2 regions of the Rhodoferax fermentans genome follow, and region 2 is predicted to be linked to the other one. Evidence: predicted binding sites of a transcription regulator. Region 2 holds the regulator's gene; the other holds the start of a gene.

Region 1 (3,415 bases), 670 kb from region 2:
TCCAGGTATTTCTGGTAGTTGCGGGCCTCGCCGCCCTGCTTGTCGGGCTCGCCGTTGTTGTATTCTTTCTTCAACTCTTCCTGACGGGCCAGGGCTTTCTTGAGTTCATCTTGCAGGATCAGTCGGCGGTCCGAGTCACGCGCTTTTTGCTGCGACGACTCCACCTTGGAGGTGTTACTGCCAGCGGAGGGGGTGGGATTGGCTTTGGGGGCGGGTGTCCCTTGCACCACAGTGATGTTGCCACCTTCGACCAGTTTGCAGCCTTTGGCGCGTGCATCCGGCTTGGTGTTGGTGTATTCGTTGCCACAGCGGTAAATCTCAGCCTGTGCCTGGCTGGGCAAGGCTGCTACACCCGCTGCCAAGGCCACCAGCATCCACAGTTGTTTCATAAGGCTTTTGCTCTCTCCATCGTGACCAGGTTTGGCGGGCTGCCTGAACCCGGCAGCCCGCCCCATTGGTATAGTTTCCCACAATAAAAAAGGACGGCAACTGCCGTCCTTTTTGCGGTACCAAGTTGTCATGGCTGACCCACCTGGTAAGGTCGCTGATTACAGCGAGTAATACATGTCGAACTCGATCGGGTGGGTCGCCATACGCAGACGTGTGACTTCAGTCATCTTGAGTTCGATGTAGGCATCGAGCATGCTGTCAGTGAACACTCCACCCTTGGTCAGGAAGCTGCGGTCTGCATCGAGGCATTCCAGCGCCTGGTCCAAACTGTGGCAAACGGTCGGGATCAGTGCGTTTTCTTCGGGCGGCAGGTGGTACAGATCCTTGGTGGCGGCTTCGCCAGGATGGATCTTGTTTTCCACACCGTCCAGACCCGCCATCATCAAGGCCGAGAAACCCAGGTACGGGTTCATCAACGGATCGGGGAAGCGGGCTTCGATACGGCGGCCCTTCGGGTTCGCGACAAACGGAATACGGATCGATGCAGAACGGTTTTTGGCCGAGTAAGCCAATTTCACCGGCGCCTCAAAACCAGGAACCAGACGCTTGTAGCTGTTGGTACCGGGGTTGGTGATCGCGTTCAGTGCGCGGGCATGTTTGATGATGCCGCCGATGTAGTACAGGGCGAAATCGCTCAAACCGGCATAACCGTCACCGGCAAACAGGTTCTTGCCGTCTTTCCAGATCGACTGGTGCACGTGCATGCCCGAGCCGTTGTCACCCACGATGGGCTTGGGCATGAAGGTGGCGGTCTTGCCGTAGGCATTGGCCACGTTTTGCACCACATACTTCAGAACTTGTGTCCAGTCAGCGCGCTCAACCAGGGTGCTGAACTTGGTACCAATTTCGTTCTGACCAGCGCCAGCCACTTCGTGGTGGAACACTTCGACCGGGATGCCCAGCGATTCAAGGATGAGCACCATTTCGGCGCGCATGTCTTGGGTGCTGTCAATCGGAGGCACCGGGAAGTAACCACCCTTGACGGTGGGACGGTGACCACGGTTGCCGCCTTCGAGCTTGGCACCGGAATTCCAGGGGGCTTCGTATTCTTCAATCTTGAAGAAGGTGCCCGACATGTCGGTGTTCCAACGGACATTGTCAAAAATGAAGAATTCTGGTTCTGGACCAAAGAAGGCGGTGTCACCAATGCCAGACGCCTTCAGGTAGGCTTCTGCGCGGCGTGCGATGGACCGCGGGTCGCGGTCGTAGGCCTTGCCGTCACCTGGCTCGACCACATCGCAGCTCAGGAACAGCGTGGTTTCTTCGAAGAACGGGTCGATGTTGGCGGTGTTCGGGTCGGGCATGAGTTGCATGTCCGAAGCTTCAATACCCTTCCAGCCAGCGATGGAAGAACCGTCAAAGGCATGGCCGGAGCTGAACTTGTCTTCATCAAAATGCGAAACGGGCACAGTCACGTGCTGTTCTTGGCCACGGGTATCGGTGAAACGGAAGTCAACAAACTTGACTTCGTTGTCTTTCACCATCTTCATGACATCTGCGACGGTCTTGGCCATCAAATACTCCTGGTTGCTGTTGAGAAAGGGTTTGTGAAATTGAATGCAGGTTTTGTGCCAGTGTCGGGGCATGTTCAACAAGTCCGCACCTCCGCCATTTTGCACCCACTTTACGGCACAACTTCGGGTTCAGCGTTTGCAGGTTTGCCTGTTCTTCCGACAAGTGCAATGGAAAGAACAATGATAGGCACCATACTGGTGCAAAAAACATGCACTAAAACAAAGTGCTCAGGATTGCACCAATTCGGGGCCAAGTTTGACCTGGAAGGTTTGCAGACCCGCCAACAAAGCGACGTAGGCCGGGTTGACCAGGCCTGGCGCACCTTTGACACCCAACTCAATATGGCGCCCCCATTCCGGGTGATCCACACTGGGCAAGCTGAACACCTTGATGCCGGGATAGTCTTGCTCCAGTTGCTGCATCAGCGGCGTCAGTGTCGCCTCCATGGCACCAAAAACAATCACCGAGCGCTCCAGCCAAGCCTGGTTCTGAAACCACTGGGCGTAACAGCTGTCCAACACCCACTCGATCATCGGCCAAGCCATGACCGGGAAACCCGGCACAAAATGCACCCGCCCGACGCTGAAGCCAGGGATCTGGTTGTAGGGGTTGGGGATGATGCTGGCACCCTGAGGGAACACCCCCATGTTGAGCCGATGCACGTTGTCTGGCGCTTGGGCGTCGTAGACCTTGCCTTGCTCTCGCGCCTGATTCTGCATACGTTGCTCAATCAGGTCCTTGGCCTGAGGATGCAAGGCCAGGGGCAGCGCTAGCGCAGCTGCGGCACATTGGCGGGTGTGGTCGTCAGGGGTGGCGCCAATGCCACCGGTCGAGAACACCACGTCGCCGGATTCAAAAGCCCGCTGCAACACCGCCGTGATGCGATCCGGGTCATCCCCCACATATTCGGCACAGTCCAACTGCAGGCCACGTGCCTTGAGCAGTTCAATCACTTTGGGCAAATGTTTGTCAGCTCGCTTGCCAGACAGGATCTCATCCCCGATCACAATCAGGCGAAAACCGGGGCGATGTTCAGGCTGCGCTTGGGGGCTTGGTGTTGGTGTCATGGGTCAATGGTAACGCCTCGGGCTCGGCCAAAGTTGCTTCAACCAGGTGCTCATCCACTGACGGCAGGTCCAGTTCGCGCTGTTGCCGCAGGTTGTGCAAGGCCTGTAAACAGTAGTGCGCGAACCACAGGGACGACAGTGCAAAGACCCAGGTGTAGAGCCAGATGCCAATCGGCACCAACACCACAAATGCGGCCGCAAACAACACCCCAGAGGCCCAGATCACACTGGGCGCGGCCCCCAGATAACCACAAAACACGCCAATACCCAGCAAACTCAGCCGGTGCTTGCGAAACAGCTCACGCCGCTCTTCACCGCTGGCATGGCTGGCCAGTGCGTCAAACGCCATCACCCGGTAGGTGAGCCAACCCCAGATCAGCGGT
Region 2 (3,415 bases):
GAAACCATCGACTACGACGGTCGCCTGGACACCGTCAAGTTCATTTCCAAAGCCCAGTTGCGCCGTTATCGGGGGGCCACCCTGGCCGACGAGTTCAATGGTGGCCTGATCGTCTACAACAACGTCACCAGCGTGTTCACGCTGGATGGTGCACCTGCCGCTGGCAAAAACAGCAGCACCGGCCAACCCGGTGCACCCGCCGGCCGGGTCAAGGCGATGCTGACGCCGACCCCGGACAATGCGTCGGTACCAGCGTCGTCCACGCCTTTGCGCGACACCAACACCCTGGGTGGCAGCAAGCCATGACCCCCCTGGACATGGCTCCTGCTGCGCCAGCAACGGTCGCCGGTGACCGGCATCGCTCCTCGGACACGGGTGGACAAGACAGCTGCCTGCAAGCCCACCACCTGCAAAAGTCTTACGGCAGCCGCAAGGTGGTCAAGGATGTGTCGCTGTCGGTGCGCAAAGGTGAGGTGGTGGGGCTGCTCGGCCCCAACGGTGCGGGCAAGACCACCTCGTTTTACATGATTGTGGGTCTGGTGCGTGCCAGCGGTGGCGACATCACCATCGACGGCCAGTCGGTCGAACACATGCCGATCCACCGGCGCGCCCGCCTCGGGCTGGGTTACCTGCCCCAGGAGGCGTCGATTTTTCGCCGCCTCAATGTGGAGGACAACGTGCGTGCGGTGTTGGAGTTGCAGCTCGATGAGCGCGGCAAGGGCCTGAGCAACGACGAGATTGAAAAACGCCTGACTGCGCTGCTGCAAGACCTGAGGGTGGACCACCTGCGCCAGTCCAGCGCTTTGTCGCTCTCGGGGGGGGAACGCCGCCGGGTCGAGATTGCCCGGGCGCTGGCGACCAACCCGCGGTTTATCCTGCTGGATGAACCTTTTGCGGGCATTGACCCGATTGCGGTGATCGAGATCCAGCGCATCATCAGTTTCCTGAAAAACCGGGGCATTGGCGTGCTGATCACCGACCACAATGTGCGCGAAACCCTGGGCATTTGTGACCACGCCTACATCATCAGCGACGGCACGGTGCTGGCGCAGGGCACCCCCGCCGACATCGTCAACGACGCTGATGTCCGCCGGGTGTACCTCGGTGAACATTTCCGCATGTGAAGCTATGACCCCCACGCTTGTCACGATGTGTACTGCGCTGCCCCCCGAGGGGGCCGCGTTTTTGCTTGGGGCGGCCCGTCGCCAAAACATGACCCCTGATCAGTCATGAAACAAGGCCTGTCCTTACGCGTCTCGCAGCATCTGGCGCTCACACCGCAGTTGCAGCAGTCGATCCGTCTGCTGCAGCTATCGACCCAGGAGCTGAGCCAGGAAGTCGACCAGATGCTCGACGAAAACCCGTTTCTGGACCGCAACGTCGAAGAGGCCGAGCGGGAGTCCTTTGGTCTGGCGCAGGCCGACGCACCGGTCAGTGCGGCGGACCGTGAGGCTGAAGTTGCTACTTATTCAGCAGCAGAGTATCCAGACACTACAAGGGCCAAGTCCGAAAATGACCATGAAGAAGTCGGTGTGTCGTCTGACGACATCCCGAGCTGGGACGGTGATGGCACCGTCAGCATGGCGCCCGACGACGGCGAGTGGGGCGGTGAGGCCGCGGCCCGTGGCAACAACCTCAGCGGTGACGACGAAATGGACGCCACCGAGCTGGCGCGCAACCAGGAGTCGCTGCAGAGCTTTTTGCACCGCCAGGCGCTGGCGCTGCGCCTGGGGGCTGAGGACAGTGCCGCGCTGCGTTTCCTGATCGAGTCGCTCAATGACGACGGTTACCTGGAAGACACACTCGACGAGCTGGCGCGTGGCCTGGCCGGTGAGGACGACCCGGAGCAGATCGAGCAACTGGTCCACCACTTCACCGTGGCTTTGAGCCTGCTGCAAAGCCTGGAGCCCACTGGCGTGGGTGCCCGTGGCCTGGCCGAGTGCCTGAGCCTGCAGCTGCAAGCCCTGCAGCGCAACACCGATCTCAGCGACGAGTTCGACCCCGACGTGATCAAGGTCGCGCTGGCCATCTGCCGCCAGCCGATGGACCTGCTGGCCCGGCGCGACATCAAACACCTGATGCCCTTGTGTGGTGCCAGCGACCCCGCCGTGCGTGCCGCCATCACCCTGATTGGCCGCCTGGAGCCCAAGCCCGGACGGCGGTTTGTGGATGTGGAACGCAATGTGGTGGTGCCCGATGTGCTCGTGGTCAGGGTGGGCAACGGTGGCAACGCCAACTTCAGCGTGCGCCTGAACCCCGAGGTGATGCCGCGCCTGCGCGTGCACGACATCTACGCCAACGCGCTCAAGGGCCACAAGGCTGGTGGCAGCGAGGCCTCCAGTGCGCTGGCACTGCAGCAGCGTCTGCAAGAGGCGCGCTGGTTCATCAAGAACATCCAGCAGCGTTTCGACACCATCTTGCGGGTGTCCACCGCGATTGTGGAGCGGCAAAAAAGCTTCTTCATCCACGGCGAGCTGGCCATGCGCCCGCTGGTGCTGCGCGAAATTGCCGATGAGCTGGGCCTGCACGAGTCCACCATCAGCCGCGTCACCACCGCCAAATACATGGCCACGCCTTACGGCACCTTCGAGCTCAAGTACTTCTTTGGCTCGGGCCTGGGCACCGAATCCGGTGGCAACGCCTCCAGCACCGCAGTGCGGGCGCTGATCAAACAATTTGTCGCCGCCGAAAGCCCCAAAAAACCGCTGTCCGACAACCAGATCTCCGACATGCTCAAAGAGCAAGGCATCGAATGCGCCCGCCGCACCGTGGCCAAATACCGCGAAGGCCTGCGCATTGCCCCGGCATCGTTGCGCAAGGAGCTGTGACATTTTTGGCGCCACCCTGCTGTGCCCTCGAGGCGGCATGGGGCGCGAAGCCATCCCCTCGACGACCCTGAGGAAAGAATACCTATGAACCAACTCCAACTGTTCCTGCCCTGCGCCGCTGGCGTGGAAGACTACCTGGCCACCGAGGTCTTGCGCATCACCGAACTGCCGCCCGGCTGCATCACCAAACAGCGTGGTGGGGTGGCGGTGCGCACTGGTTTTGCCCACGCCATGTTGCTCAACCTGTACAGCCGTCTGGCGCAGCGCGTGCTGGTGTTGCTGAGTTACACCGAATACCGCAGTGAGCAGGACCTGTACCGCGCCGCCAGCGAAGTCACCTGGGAGCGCTGGTTCACCCCGCGTGAGAGCATCAAGGTCGAGATCACCGCCCAGCACAGCCCACTCAACAGCCTGAACTTTGCCGCGCTCAAGATCAAGGACGCCGTCTGTGACCGTTTTCGCACGGTGGCCAACGGCGTGCGCCCGGACGTCAACACCCAGTGGCCCGATGTGCGCATCTACGCCCACCTGACCACCGACAGTTGTTCCCTCTACATCGACACCTCGGGTGAACCGCTGTTCAAACG

The links. The regulator sigma-54, encoded in region 2, starts transcription at its own class of promoters, with help from an activator protein. The targets are predictions, from matches to a motif close to TGGCANGNAANCTGCTTT.
Region 1: a site for sigma-54 is predicted at 2,007-2,024, ahead of glnA (type I glutamate--ammonia ligase). Genes of this name have one in related genera too.

Annotation. Positions count from the first base shown of each region.
Region 1 covers NZ_MTJN01000002.1:991,142-994,556, forward strand. Annotated here, with positions in the region: gene RF819_RS04895 (hypothetical protein) at 1-389, opposite strand, end outside; gene glnA (type I glutamate--ammonia ligase) at 549-1,964, opposite strand; gene RF819_RS04905 (competence/damage-inducible protein A) at 2,193-3,032, opposite strand; gene RF819_RS04910 (EI24 domain-containing protein) at 2,998-3,415, opposite strand, start outside.
Region 2 covers NZ_MTJN01000002.1:1,664,546-1,667,960, reverse strand. Annotated here, with positions in the region: gene lptA (lipopolysaccharide transport periplasmic protein LptA) at 1-306, shown strand, start outside; gene lptB (LPS export ABC transporter ATP-binding protein) at 318-1,124, shown strand; gene rpoN (RNA polymerase factor sigma-54) at 1,230-2,828, shown strand; gene RF819_RS07950 (THUMP domain-containing class I SAM-dependent RNA methyltransferase) at 2,913-3,415, shown strand, end outside.